2 regions of the Bradyrhizobium sp. BRP19 genome follow, and region 1 is predicted to be linked to the other one. Evidence: predicted binding sites of a transcription regulator. Region 1 holds the regulator's gene; the other holds the start of a gene.
What was found. Region 1 encodes LexA, which represses DNA repair genes until DNA is damaged. Its sites were predicted from a motif close to TGTTCNNNNTGTGTTCNG; they were not measured.
Positions count from the first base shown of each region.

Region 2: the regulator LexA is predicted to act here: its motif matches at 4,684-4,701, upstream of I6F36_RS22650 (ribonuclease T2).

Region 1 covers NZ_JADYVZ010000001.1:210,274-217,607, reverse strand. Annotated here, with positions in the region: gene I6F36_RS01045 (ComEC/Rec2 family competence protein) at 1-1,218, shown strand, start outside; gene I6F36_RS01040 (GAF domain-containing protein) at 1,225-2,166, opposite strand; gene I6F36_RS01035 (hypothetical protein) at 2,384-2,818, opposite strand; gene lexA (transcriptional repressor LexA) at 3,204-3,905, opposite strand; gene glp (gephyrin-like molybdotransferase Glp) at 4,082-5,290, opposite strand; gene I6F36_RS01020 (hypothetical protein) at 5,510-5,713, opposite strand; gene I6F36_RS01015 (HAD family phosphatase) at 5,872-6,495, opposite strand; gene I6F36_RS01010 (alpha-hydroxy acid oxidase) at 6,524-7,334, opposite strand, start outside.
Region 2 covers NZ_JADYVZ010000007.1:219,670-227,003, reverse strand. Annotated here, with positions in the region: gene I6F36_RS22680 (MarR family winged helix-turn-helix transcriptional regulator) at 252-794, shown strand; gene I6F36_RS22675 (response regulator) at 791-1,522, shown strand; gene I6F36_RS22670 (ATP-binding protein) at 1,543-2,931, shown strand; gene I6F36_RS22665 (DUF3617 family protein) at 3,103-3,633, opposite strand; gene I6F36_RS22660 (hypothetical protein) at 3,678-3,983, opposite strand; gene I6F36_RS22655 (hypothetical protein) at 4,168-4,629, shown strand; gene I6F36_RS22650 (ribonuclease T2) at 4,748-5,440, shown strand; gene I6F36_RS22645 (23S rRNA (adenine(2030)-N(6))-methyltransferase RlmJ) at 5,564-6,424, shown strand; gene I6F36_RS22640 (cold-shock protein) at 6,703-6,918, shown strand; gene I6F36_RS22635 (outer membrane protein) at 6,989-7,334, opposite strand, start outside.

The DNA.
Region 1 (7,334 bases):
GCGGAGGTTGCGACGCAAAGATCGTTCTTCATGACGGCGGTGGTGCTGATCGCAGTGATGGTCGACCGCCGCGCCATCACCTTCCGCACGCTGGCGGTTGCCGCGCTGATCGTGCTTGCGGTCGCGCCGGAGGCGTTGGTGCATCCAAGCTTCCAGATGTCGTTTGCGGCAACGCTCGGGCTGGTGGCGCTGGTGCAGATCGGCATGCCGAATCTGCTCGCATCGCCCGATCATTCCGCGACGGCGCGGATCGCGTTGTGGGGCGGCCGCGAGATCGCGATGCTGTTCCTGGCCTCGCTGATCGCGGGGCTCGCGACCACGCCATACGCCGCCTTCCACTTCCATCGCGTGACCCCATACGGCGTGCTCGCCAATCTCGGCGCCATGCCGGTGGTCTCGGCGCTGGTGATGCCGGCCGGGCTGTTGGGGCTGCTCGCGGCGCCCTTCGGGCTCGACGGCGTGTTCTGGTGGTTGATGGGGATCGGCATCGAGTGGATGGTCCTGGTCGCGCGCTGGGTGGCGGCCCTGCCGGGCGCCGTCGGCCGCATTCCCGCCTTCGGGATCGCGCCGCTGATCGCAGCGAGCCTCGGGCTCATCGTGATGGGCCTGTTGCGCACGCCCTTGCGCTGGTCCGGCGCCCTGGTGCTGCTGGCAGCGATCCTCTGGGGACTGTCGGTGCGGCAGCCCGATATCCTGATTGCCGGGGATGGCGCGAGCGTCGCGATCCGGGGCGGGGATGGGCGCTTGCAGGTGATCCGCGCCAGCAAGGACAGCTTCCTGCTGAAGGAGTGGTTGGCTGCCGATGCCGATCCGCGCGATGCCGGCAACGCCTCGTTGGCGAGTGGGGTGTCCTGTGACGAGTCCGGCTGCGTGGCGCCGCTCGCGGACGGACGACTGATCGCGTTGGCGACGCGTATCGACGCGCTGGCCGATGATTGCAGCCGCGCCGCGCTGGTGGTGACGGCGCGGCCTGCGCCACCCGATTGCGCGGCGATGGTGGTCGATCGGGCGCGTCTTGCCAGTCAGGGCGCACTGGCTCTGACGAGACGCGGCGAGGGCTTTTCGGTGCAGGCGGTGAGGACGAGGGGAGCAAGCCGTCCCTGGCTGCCGGCCGGCGCCGGCGAGGGAGATTTCGACGGCAGCCTCGTGCCGAAGGCGGCCGTGCCCCGCAATCGGGACGCAACGCCATCGGAGGCCGACTTGCAGGCCGACGATTGACGCGGATCACAAATACCAGGCCAGCACGGCGTCAAGCCTTCCGTTGCCGATGACCGGCAGGGCCACCATTCGGCTCAGCCCGGCTGCGCGGGCTTCGGAGCCGGCGATCGAGCCGTCACAGGTGAGATCGTCGTTGAGCGCGGGCATGCCGGCGGCCCAGGCGCCGCCGATGCTGCCTTCGCCCCTGGCGATGGACTGCGCCGCATAGCGTGCGGCGAGGTCGGTCTGCGCGCTGCAATCGCCGGCGCGAAAGACCAGCGCCGAACGGTCCTCGTTCGGGACCCAGATCTCGAAGCGTCGTGCAATCGGCGTTGCCTGCGCGGAGAGGAATGTCAGAACCCAGGTCTGTTTGGTACCGGTTCGGTAGGGCACGCCGACGCCGAGATTGATCCCGACCTTGGCGGCGTCCTCCCAGCGCAGGAAACTCTTGGCGTCGTGCAAGTCCTTGATGATCAGCGGCAGGCCCGCCTTCCAGGTGCGTCCGGGCAGGCCGAAGCCGCGCGGAAATCTGGTGTGGCGGGAGTTGAATTCGAACATGTCCGCGGTGCCGTAATAGCCATCGACGAGCCCCATCTCATGCGAGAGATCAGGATCGTTGTGCCAGAGTTCGATCGCGCCGACGTGCGCCTCGTCGTCGCCACAGAACAGCACCAGCACGGCTTGCAGGAATTCGCCCGCGAACACCGGCACCGCCACGCCGCAGGTGAGGCCGGCCGCAGCGGCCTGATCGGTCCGCTTGAAATAGGAGTTGGCGAATTTCGTGAGGATGACGGGGTGGCCACAGGCCCAGGCCTTGCCGGGAAGTCCCTCGTCATATCCGAAGTGCAGCTCTTCGCTGACGGCTTTGAACGCGGACAGCCCATCGTCGTAGAGGCCGCCGCCGAATTCCAGCCGCATGCGCGTCCGGTCGGGTACCCAAAGTTCAACGACGCGAATGAAGGTCTTCATCGAGCGTGTCCGCCGCCTCAAACCACGACAGCATCGGTCATTTGGCTGCGGAGCGGACGTTCAAAATGCGGGCAGCACGGCCCAAACTTCGTGCGACGACGAGGCGCGGCGGTGGGCTCGCCGATCGAATGTCCTGAAACACAAACTTACCGGGCTCGCCGGCCTCGGCCGGCGACGGCAATTTCAATCCCGGGCTCGGCCTGTTGGCCGAAGGGCGTCAGCCGATCGGCAGGCGCGTGATCGTGGGCCGCGTGTCGGCGACGATCTGCGGCTTGTGCTCGCGCTCGGGGGCTGGCTGCGTCACCGGCAATTGCAGCACGGTCGCGCGCTGGCCTTCGACGAGCTGCGTCACCAGCACGTATTTGCCGTCGGGGAATTCGATCGCGTCATGATGGCGATCGGGAATGTGCGGGTCGATCTTGCCGAACTTGCCGACGCGAGAGTTCACGGTGCGCGTCCAGATCCAGCGGTTGTCGTAGCGGACGTTGTCGGCGAAAGCGAGCTCCGTCCCCGGCAGCAGACAGACCGCGACGGAGGGATCGGCTTCGGAAGCGAAACCGCGCGTCGAGGTGCCGCGGAAGGTTGTCGTGACGATCGTCTCGCCGACTTCGGCGGGGCGCGTCGCGACGGCATGCAGGCTGTAGTCACACATCGGGTGCTCCTCATGCTGGGATAGCGACCCGCGTCTCTTTCGAGGCGCAGGCCTCTATCAGAGTGGAAGCATACAACGCTCTGCTCGGTTATGGGCAAATCTGCGGCTCGCGTCCGCAGCGCGCGATCACATTATCTTTCCCGGATTCGATAGGAACAAACCTCGCGTCCTTGCATTCGGCCGGAGCTATCAGCACTGCCGGCACAACTCTACCGGCGAAGCAGAAATGGCTGCGCGCCTGCGCGGGGGAATGTCGCGCGGGAAGATGGACCGGACAGCCGGCGCAGAACCAGAGAAACCGTCCAGCCGGAGCGGACAAGTATCCGCTCCGATCCTGGATCGCCGATGCCGATCGAAACGCGCGCGGCGCTTGATGTTTCCCGTATCAGTACTTCCGGTAAAGCCCGATCAGCTTGCCCTGGATCTTCACGCGGTTCGGCGGAAGAATGCGGACCTCGTAGGCGGCATTGGCGGGCTCGAGCGCGATCGAGGCGCCGCGGCGGCGGAAGCGCTTGAGCGTGGCCTCCTCGTCGTCGATCAATGCCACCACGATGTCACCGGTATTTGCGGTCTCGTTGCGCTGGATCAGCGCCATGTCGCCATCGAGGATGCCGGCCTCGACCATCGAATCGCCGCGCACTTCGAGCGCGTAGTGCTCGCCCGAGCCGAGCATGTCCGGCGGCACGCTGATGGTATGGCTGCGGGTCTGCAGCGCCTCGATCGGCGTGCCGGCGGCGATGCGGCCCATCACGGGCACCGCGACGGGGCGTTCGCCCTCGTCGGCGGGCGGGCTGGAGCTCGCGCGCACCTTGCCGAGATTGCCCTCGATCACGCTCGGGGTGAAGCCGCGGCGATTGCCGGCGGCGGCCTGGAGCTCGGGCAGCTTGATCACCTCGATGGCACGGGCGCGGTTGGGCAGGCGGCGAATGAAGCCGCGCTCCTCGAGCGCAGTGATCAGGCGATGGATGCCTGACTTCGAGCGCAGGTCGAGCGCATCCTTCATCTCGTCGAAGGACGGCGGCACGCCGCTTTCCTTCAGACGTTCGCTGATGAACCGCAGAAGCTCGTATTGTTTGCGCGTCAACATCTCGACCAAAGTCCCCCGGTTGATGTCGTTCGATTCCGACACGATGAAGCCGGCACTAAGCCGCTACATCCTCGAAACAAATCATGAACGGACACTATATGTTCGATATGTGTTCCGCAACTGCTTAATTTATGGTGAACGCGGCCAAGCTCGCGGAATGCGTGTGGCTGGGCGGCTCAGACGGGCAGCCGGAGCACCTCGCAAGGCGTGCCGGCCTCGGCCTTCGGCGCGAACGGTGCGCGCACCAGAAGTACCTGTGCCGCAGCGAGATTCGCAAGAAGGGAGGAGTCCTGATGGCTGACCGGAAGGGCGACGCGCGTGCCGTCGTCGCGCTCCTCCAGCCGCGCACGCAGATAGTCCTCGCGCTGGTCGTTGGCGGCGAGATCGCGGCCCAGCACGGCGCGCTCGCGCCGATGATGAATCGCTGAACGGCCCGACAGGGCGCGAATCAAGGGGACCATGAACAGGAAGGCGCACACGTAGGACGACACGGGATTGCCGGGCAGGCCGATCACGCGCATCGCGCCTATCCGACCGTGCATCATCGGCTTGCCCGGCCGGATCGCGATCTTCCAGAACGCCATCGCGATGCCTTCGCCCTTGAGCGCCTGCTGGACCAGGTCGTGGTCGCCGACCGAGGCACCGCCGGTCGTGATCAGGATGTCGGCGCCGCTCTCGCGCGCGCGGCGGATGCCGGCGGACGTCGCCTCCAGTGTATCGGCGGCAATTCCGAGGTCGATGGTCTCGGCGCCCTCGCTGCGGGCGAGCGCATGCAGGGCATAGCCGTTGGAATAGACGATCTGGCCGCGACCAGGCGTGGTGCCCGGCATCACGAGCTCGTCGCCGGTGGCGAGAACGGCAACCCTCGGGCGGCGGATGACGGCGAGATGCGGATGATTCATTCCGGCGGCAAGGGCGAGATCGCGCTCGGTGAGGCGGATTCCCTTGCGCAGCAGCACGTCGCCTTCGCGGAAGTCGACGCCTGCAGGGCGGATGTGGCGGCCGTAAATGGCGGCTTCCTTGATCGTGACATGTTTGCCGTCGGCAGCCGTGTCCTCCTGGATCACGACGGCATCGGCGCCGTCGGGAACGACGCCGCCGGTGAAGATCCGCACGGCTTCGCCGGGGCCGACGCTTCCCGCGAACGGCCGGCCCGCTGCGACCTCACCGACGACGGTCAGGCTGGAATCGATGGCTGCGTCGGCCGAGCGCACGGCATAGCCGTCCATCGCCGACATTGCCTCCGGCGGCTGCGTGCGCCGTGCCGCGACATCGCGGGCGAGCACACGATGGTAGGCCTCGTCGAGGCAAACCATCTGTTCAGCCAGCGGCTCGACGCCGGCCAACACCGCGGCGAGCGCGTCAGAAACCGGCATCAGGGCCAAGAGCGAACTCCTGCTGAGCACATCAGTCAATGGGCGGCGAGAGTTCTAGCCGAGTGCAGGCGTGAGGCAAAGCAGCACGCGGGATGATTTATCCTGCGTGATCGCGGGGTGGAGGAGGTCGGCTCAACTCTGCCACGGCATGATGCGGAAGGCGAGACAGACCGGAACGAGGATTGCCATGGCAAGGACGAGAATGACGAGCGCCACGGCCAACATCGTTCAACGCCCCGTCGGATCGCCCGGACTGATGTCCGCGACGTCGGGCGGCTTGGGACCCTGATCCTTGTCCGGCAGCGGGTCCGCCTGGGATTTTAGGTCGGCGGCCTTGCTGATCAGCTTGGCGGAGAGGTCAGAATCCGAGGTGGTTCTGGCGAATTCGAGCAGGAGAGAGGCTTGCTTGGTGAGATAGGTCTTGCCCAGCACGTCGATCAGTCCAATGTAGAAGTCCCAACGGACTCATGAGTCCGAAGGGTGGTATTCCGTTCCCGGAACTCTGTATAAAAATGCACAAAGTGATCAGGTTCCACATTTTCAGCAGTTTTTGTTCCGGCAAGTGAGCGCGCTCCGGGCTTTCCCGCGGCTCAGATCCCCAGTGCTTTCAATGCGTTCCCGACATCACGCGGCGAGGTGACATGCACGGCGGTCAACCCGCGCGCCCGCGCTCCCTCGATGTTCTCGGCGAGGTCGTCGAAGAACACGATGCGCTCGGCCGGCACGCCGATCGCCGCCACGACATGGTCGAAGGCCTCGGCATCCGGTTTGCGCAGGCCGATGCTGGAGGACAGATACAGCTCGCGGAAATGGCCGAGCAGACCGGCATATTCCTTCGAGAAATAGTCGACGTGCGGCCGATTGGTGTTGGAGAAGGCATAGAGCGGCATCTGCTTCGCCGCTCGCGGCAGCAGCTCGGCGATATCAGGCATCTCGCCGGCGAAAATCGCGTTCCAGCCTTCCAGGAATTGCGCATCCGAGATGCCGATCCCAAGCGAGGACCGCAGCGAGGCGAAATAGTCCCCATCGCTGATCTTGCCCATCTCGTGCAACCGGTAGGCCTCGTCGCGCACATAGCGCGCGATGATGGCCTCGGGCTGGCAGCCGGCATGTCCCGCCCAGCAGGCGATCGCCTTGGAGAAGTCGATGTCGAGCACAACGCGCCCGAGGTCGAACAGCAGCGCATCCGCGCTGCCGGGAGAGAGCGATGTCATTGCGTCCTTTTCACTTCAGTATGGCGCGTCAGTAACGATAGGGCTCGTGGTCGAACAGCGGGAACGCGCTGAACACGCTGGGCGCGTTGGTGGCGGCCGCCGGATGCAGGCAGGATTTGTCGAGCTCGGCGAATGAGGTGGCGCCCAGGAGGCCGAGGCAGCGCAGCACCTCGTCTTCGAGCAACTCCAGCATCCGCGCGACGCCGGCTTCGCCGGCTGCCGCCAGCGCCCAGCATTGCAGCCGGCCGATGCCGACGAGGTCGGCGCCCGCCGCAATCGCCTTCACGATGTCGGTGCCGCGGCAAAAGCCGCCGTCGACCATGATCCTGGCGCGGCCCTTCACGGCGTCGACGATCTCCGGCAGCACGTGCATGGCGCCGCGGCCGTGGTCGAGCTGGCGTCCGCCATGGTTGGAGACGTAGATCCACTCGACGCCGTGATCGAGCGCGATCTGCGCATCCTCGGCCGTGGCGATACCCTTGAGGATCAGCGGAATTTTGAACGTGTCCTTGATCATCTTCACGGTCCGCCACTCCAGGCCCTTCTGGAAATCGCCGCCGGTGGCGCGCAGGCGGCTCTCGCGAACGTAGCGCTTGGCGATGTCACGTTCACGACGGCTGTAATGGGCGGTGTCGACGGTCAGGCAGAAGGCGGCATAGGCGTTCTTCTCGGCCCGGCTGACGACGTCGGCGACGAAGGCATCGTCGCCGCGGACATAGAGTTGATAGAGACGCAGTGCATCGGGGGCAGCCTCGGCGGTCGTCTCGAGGCCGGGCTCGGACACCGAGCTCAGCATGTGCGCCGCGCCGAACCTGCCCGCAGCGCGCGCGACGCTCGCC
Region 2 (7,334 bases), on a different contig from region 1:
GGACCGCCGCCAGCCATGTTACGGCCGGTTTCCGCAGCCAGCATGTCATCGAGGACATGCTTTTGTGGAAGGCGGAAGTCCAGTATGTTTTGCCGAAATGCCGCTCGACAATCGCACGGTAGATCTGCTTCGGCCGTCGCCGCCTGTCCGGCTCTCTCCGGCCGTCCTGCTCCGATGCCACCCGGCGCGAAACGATCTAAAATTTCGTGCGGGTCGATCGTTTTGTAACATTGAACCCAAGATACGTCAATATGCCTGACATAAATTTCGCGACTCCTTCTCAAGACGCTGCCGCGCCCCGGCCGGCCGCAGGCGATGGAGGCAATTTGCGCTGGGATATCATCGAGCTGCTGTTCTTCGCCTATCGCGATTTCGTCGGCGATCCCGACCAGGAGCTGGAGGCGTTCGGCTTCGGCCGGGCCCATCACCGGGTCATGCATTTCGTCTACCGCTATCCCGGGCTCAAGGTCGCCGACCTGCTCGACGTCCTGCGCATCACCAAACAGTCGCTCGGCCGGGTGCTGAAGCAGCTCCTGGACGAGGGGTATATCGTGCAGAAGACCGGCGACAACGATCGTCGCCAGCGCCTGCTCTACGCGACGCCGAAGGGCGAGGCGCTGGTGCAGAAGCTCGCCGGGCTGCAGACCACGCGGATCACCAGGGCGCTCGCGGAGATGGGTCCGCAGGACGCCGAGACGGTCAAGCGCTTCCTGCGCGCGATGATCGACCGCGACGATCCGGACAAGGTGCTGGAGACGATCTTCGCTTCCGTCAAACAAGACGCCAAGGAGTGACCGTGCCGCTCGCAGCCACGCTCGCGCGCCCGCCCGTGCAACCGGCCGACGATGCCCCGCATCTCTTGCTGGTCGACGACGACCGCCGCATCCGCGACCTGCTCTCGCGCTTTCTTGCAAGTGAAGGCTACCGCGTCACCACCGCGGCGAGCGCCGGTGATGCGCGCTCGAAGCTGATGGGCCTGCATTTCGATCTCCTGATCCTCGACGTCATGATGCCCGGCGAGACCGGCTTCGACCTCGCCCGCTTCATCCGCACCTCGTCGTCGGTGCCGATCGTGATGCTGACGGCGCGCCACGAGGCGGAAGCCCGCATCGAGGGCCTGCAGATCGGCGCCGACGATTACGTCGCAAAACCGTTCGAACCGCGCGAGCTGGCGCTGCGCATCAACAACATCCTCAAGCGCGCCGCGCCGCCGCCGCAGGCCACGACGATCGAGAAGATCGCCTTCGGCCCCTATGTCTACCATCTCGAACGCGGCGAATTGCGCCAGGGCGAGGAGGTCATCCACCTCACCGACCGCGAGCGGGAGATGCTGCGGATTCTCGCGGAGACGCCGGGCGAGACCGTGCCGCGCAGCGCGCTGACCGGCAATGGCAGCGTCAACGAGCGCGCCGTCGACGTGCAGATCAACCGCCTCCGGCGCAAGATCGAGACCGATCCCGCCAATCCGCTGTTCCTGCAGGCGGTGCGCGGCATCGGCTACCGCCTGGTGGCCTCGCCCTGAACCGCAGTGAAGCGCGCCAGATGAGCACGATCGATACCGGCCTGACGCTTCTGAAGAGCGCCGCCGGCCGCGTCTCCGCCGCGAACGGCTGGATGGGCAACGCGTTCAAGGGCTGGATGCCGACCGGCCTCTACGCCCGCGCGCTCCTCATCATGATCGTACCGATGGTGGTGCTGCAATCGGTCGTCGCTTTCGTGTTCATGGAGCGGCACTGGAACACGGTGACGCGCCGCCTGTCGGCCGCGGTGGTGCAGGACATCGCCGCGCTGATCGACGTCTACAAGGGCTATCCGCAGGACAAGGACCGCACCGAGATCCGCCGCATCGCGCAGCAGCGACTCGGCCTCGTCGTCGATTTCCTGCCTGCCGGCGACATGCCGCCGCCGGGACCAAAACCGTTCTTCTCGCTGCTCGACCAGACGCTGTCGGTGCAGCTCGGCCGCCAGATCGGCCGCTCGTTCTGGATCGACACGGTCGGCCGCTCCAACCTGGTCGAGATCCGCATCCAGCTCGACGACGCCGTGATGCGCGTGTTCGCGCAGCGCAGCGCCGCCTATGCCTCGAACTCGGAGATCTTCCTGTTCTGGATGGTCGGCACGTCCTCGATCCTGTTGATCGTCGCGGTGCTGTTCCTGCGCAACCAGATCAAGCCGATCCTGCGCCTCGCCGATGCCGCCGAGAGTTTCGGCAAGGGCCGCGAGGCCCCGAATTTCCGGCCGCGCGGCGCGCGCGAGGTGCGCCGCGCGGCCGTCGCCTTCCTGGAGATGAAGTCGCGCATCGAGCGCACGATGGAGCAGCGCACCGCGATGCTCGCCGGCGTCAGCCACGATCTGCGCACCATCCTGACCCGCTTCAAGCTCGAGCTGGCACTGATCGGAGACAGTCCCGAGCTCGAAGGCATGCGCAAGGACGTCGACGAAATGTCGATGATGCTGGAGGATTACCTCGCGTTCGCCCGCGGCGATTCCGGCGAGCAGTCGCAGCCGACCGACATGGCGCAGGCGCTCGAGGAGCTGCGCAGCGATGCCGAGCGTCACGGCCATACCGCGACGGTCGCCTTCAACGGCCTGCCCGTGGTGACGGTGAAGCCGGCTTCGTTCAAGCGCTGCCTCGCCAACCTCGTCACCAACGCAGCGCGCTACGGCAAGAACATCGCCATCACCGGCCAACGCGATCACCGTTATTTGACCGTCACCGTCGATGACGACGGCCCGGGCATTCCCGCGCATTTGCGCGAAGAGGTGTTCAAGCCGTTCCTGCGGCTGGACAACGCCCGCAACCAGGATGAAGGCGGCACCGGCCTTGGCCTCGCGATCGCCCGCGACATCGCCCGCTCGCATGGCGGCGACATCACGCTCGGTGACAGCCCGATGGGAGGATTGAGGGCGAGCGTGCGGATACCGGTGTAGGTGCGGTCTTCCCTTCTCCCCTTGCGGGAGAAGGTGGCGCGAAGCGCCGGATGAGGGGTATCTCTCCGCGCGTCCAAGTCTCATTTGAATTCGCGGAGAGAAACCCCTCACCCGTCTCGCCGCTTTGCGGCGATCCACCCTCTCCCACAAGGGGAGAGGGAAAGAGCACACCTACTTCGGCAGCAGCGCCTTCAGCTTGTCCATGTCGCGCGTGTTCATCTTGAAGCCGCCGGGCATGACGATGTCACCGGGCTTCTGATCCGGCTTGCAGGCCCCGAGCCACTTGGCTTGCAGCGTCGTCGTGCTATCGCGCCCCGCCGCACCGGCAACGCCGCCTTTGGCGTGTGAGGTCGTCTTCACCGTGTAGGCCGAATTGAAGTCGCCGGTGATCTCGGCATGCGAGGTCGTGCTGACGCCGGCGACGCTGCACTCGGAATCGCTGACATAGCCGGTCGCGGTCTTCTTGATCTCCTGCTTGGCGCAGATCTGCTTGGCCATCGGGGAGACGTTGTTGCTCATCTCCTTGTCGACGGTCTCATCGGTGCAGTGCTGCATGGTCATCTCGGGCACGGGCGAGCCCGATGTGACCAGCTTCATCTCCCAAAGACCGGCCTTGCGCAGCGGCAGTTCGTCGGCGCCGGCGCTGCCTGCCGACAATGCGAGGCAAAGCGTCGAGCCGAGCAAAGCGAGTTTGCGCGTCATGAGGGAAGCTCCCGGCTGAGAGAAGTGCGGCTTGCGACAGCGCCTCAGTACAGCGTGCGGATCGGCCGGTCGGCGGCGCCATAGGGCACCCAGCGGCAGGAGAACGAGATGTAGCCGCCCTCATAGGCCTGCACGCCCAGGAATTTCGCGACTTTGCCGTAGCGGGCGCAGTGATCGACGGCGACCTGACGCGCATCGACCTGGGTCGCCATCGAATAGGCGATGATGCCGCCGGTGTCGTTGCCCTTGAACGGCGGCACCAGAGAAAAGATGTCGGCGCGCGCCGACTGGCTCGCCATGCCCGAGACGATCAGGCTGGCAAGAAGGCCCGCGGCCGCAATGATTCGCATTCCCGTCACTCCAATTGGCTGGCGCCAGTCTACGGTGCCGGGACGGACGTGAAAAGAACCGAACCCCTGTTGGCCGCGACATCCTGGTCAAGTCCTGGCGAAGTGTTGCCGCGCTGCACTTGACCCGCCCCAACCTTCGCGGCACCGTCCAGCCTTCGCAAGACCTTAGCTGTCCGGATTGACCATGCGCGCCCCCTCCCTGAAATCGCTCCGCTTTGCCGCCGTGCTCGGCCTCATGTTGGGAGCGCTGTCGCTCGGCGAGGCCAGGGCCGCCAATCCGCTCGAGCTGAATTTCTGGCTGAGCGGGCCGCGCTATGACGGTGCCGTCGCCCCTTGCGACTGGGCTCTGCCGAGGATCGTGCACGAATTCGCCGAAAAGGAATCCAAGTTCTGGAATTCTTCGTTGCAGATCACCGGTTTCTCCGCCGTTCGCGAGACCGCGTTCCGGCCCTGGCAGTCCGACAACATTCCGCGGCGCTATTGCACCGGCGAGGCCATGCTCAATGACGGCAAGGCGCGCAAGGTGCATTTCTCGATCATCGAGGATGGCGGCTTTGCCTCCTACGGCAACGGTGTCGAATGGTGCGTCGTCGGCGTCGACCGCAACTGGGCCTACAATCCGGCCTGCCGCGCCGCCAAGCCCTGATCAACAGCGGTTGATTCGGGCTGATCAGCCAGTCGATGGCTGCTGCCCCAATTTTGTTCTTGAAATGTTCCCATTGCCTGCTAGGCTGTATTGCACAGTCTAGTTGAGGGGCGTTGTCATGTTTCACTCCAGATTGCATTCGTTGTCCCGCCTGATGATCTCACTGACCCTCGCTGCGGGGTTGGCCACCCTCGCGGGCGGTGCGAAGGCACAGGACAAGCGGCAGAACGCCCCGGGCGAGTTCGATTTCTATGTGCTGGCGCTGTCGTGGTCGCCCTCGTTCTGCGAGGAAGCCGCCGAACGGGGCGGCCGGTCCCAGATGCAATGCGGCGGACGGCCCTACGCCTTCGTGGTGCATGGGCTGTGGCCGCAATACGAGAACGGTTTTCCGGAGTATTGCCAGCGCCCGGCGCCGCGGCTGAACCGCAACATCGTCTCCTCGATGCTCGATTTGATGCCGGCGCCGGGCCTGATCTTCAACGAATGGGACAAGCACGGCACCTGCTCCGGGCTGGAGGGCCGCGGCTATTTCGAGATGATCCGCAAGGCGCGCGCTGCGATCAAGATTCCGGCCGAATATCTCGATCTGGCGCAGGCCAAGACCGTCGCGCCGGCGGAGGTCGAGGAGGCCTTCATCAAGGCCAATCCGGGTCTCAGCAATGCCGCCGTCTCGGTCACCTGCAACCGGACACGGCTGTCCGAGGTCCGCATCTGCCTCAGCAAGGACCTGCAATTTCGCGCCTGCGACGAGATCGAGCGCCGCGCCTGCCGCCGCGACCAGGTGACGATGCCGCCGATCAGGGGCGGGTAGCTCAGTCATTGCGAGCGCAGCGAAGCAATCCAGAGTGCCTCCGCGGACGCATTTCTGGATTGCTTCGCTGCGCTCGCAATGACAGGGGTTAGGATCGCGCCAGACAACGTAGTCCTCTCCGCCATGAACTACCGCCACGCCTTCCACGCCGGCAGCTTCGCCGATGTCATCAAGCACATCGTGCTGGCGCGCATCCTCACTTATCTGCAGGACAAGCCGGCAGCGTTCCGCGTCATCGACACCCATGCCGGCGCCGGCCTCTACGATCTCGACAGCGACGAGGCGCGCCGCGGCGGCGAATGGCTGACCGGCATCGCGCGGCTGCTGCAGGCGCGCCTGTCGAACGAGAGCGCAGCGCTGACGAAGCCTTATCTCGACATCGTCCGCGCCTTCAACCCAAAGGGGGAGCTCAAGGCCTATCCGGGCTCGCCGTTGATCGCGCGCGGCCTGCTCAGGCCGCAGGACCGGCTCGTCGCCTGCGAGCTCGAGCCGAAGGCCCGCAAAGCGCTGATCGATGCGCTGCGCCGCGACGAGCAGGCCCGCGTGGTCGATCTCGACGGCTGGGTGGCGCTGCCGGCCTTCGTGCCGCCGAAGGAGCGGCGTGGCCTCGTGCTGATCGATCCGCCCTTCGAGGCCAAGGACGAGTTCGAGCGGCTCGGCGAAGCCTTCTCGGCAGCGTTCGCGAAATGGCCGACCGGTATCTACGTAATCTGGTATCCCGCCAAGAACCGGCGCGCCACCGACACGCTGGCACAAGCCGTGGCGCGGCTCGCAGCTGCAGCAAAGCCGCCTGGAAAATGCCTGCGCCTCGAATTCAGCGTCGCGCCGCAAGCCGACAGCGCCGCCCTCACCTCCACCGGTCTCCTGATCGTCAACCCGCCCTACACGCTGCACGGCGAGCTCAAGACCATTCTGCCGGAGCTGGAAATACCGCTCGGCCAGGGCGGTGCTGCCAGATTCCGGCTGGAGGTGCCCAAGCCTTAGCGCCAAGCATTGACGCCAAGCCGTAACACTCCGGCATTCTTGGGAAAAATATGCAGGACCGGTAGTCAATCTGCAAAGAACCGTATTATGCTATTTCCGTGACTGGCTTTACGTTCCGCTTCCGCGAATGGTTGCGGCGGAGTGAAGGCCCTAAGAAAGATCCCGCCGGACCGATCAGGTCCGTCCAAGGATGGCCAGCTCCCGGGCTCCGTAAGGCCCGGTCATGTCGCGACGTGAGTCTGCGTCGCGACGGAGGAGCAATGAGGGGGAGTTTCCCGATGGCCATGACGGGAACGGTCAAGTTCTTCAACGGCGAGCGCGGCTACGGCTTCATCAAGCCTGACGACGGCGGTCGCGATGTCTTCGTTCACATCACTGCTGTGGAGCGGGCGGGACTGAAGGACCTTGCCGAAGGACAGCGTATTACTTTCGAAGTCGAACCGGACAAGAAGGGGAAGGGACCGAAGGCGGTCAATCTGGTGATCCTCTCCTAGCAAGCCTGGCGAAAAAAAATCCCGGCCGCGAGCGGCCGGGAGGCTGGTCCGGTATTTTCTTCTTTGAATGTCAGAAGCGATAGTTCACGCCTGCGCGGACAACGTTGGCGCTATAGCCGTTTGACACGCCCGTGATTGCGAACTGGCTGGTCGACAGATCGATGTAGAGATATTCGAGCTTGGCGCTCCAGTTCGGCGCGAGGCCGACTTCCGCACCGGCGCCGATGGTCCAGCCCGCGGTGGTGTGCGACTCCGACCAACCGAAGGTTTGCGCGCGCAGCTCGCCGAAGGCGAGACCGGCGGTGCCGTAGAACAGCACGTTGTTGAACGCATAGCCGGCGCGGCCGCGCAGGGTGCCGAACCACGGGTTGGAGAACTTCCACGGCGCAAACGTGTCGTCGGCGCCGGCGGCCTGG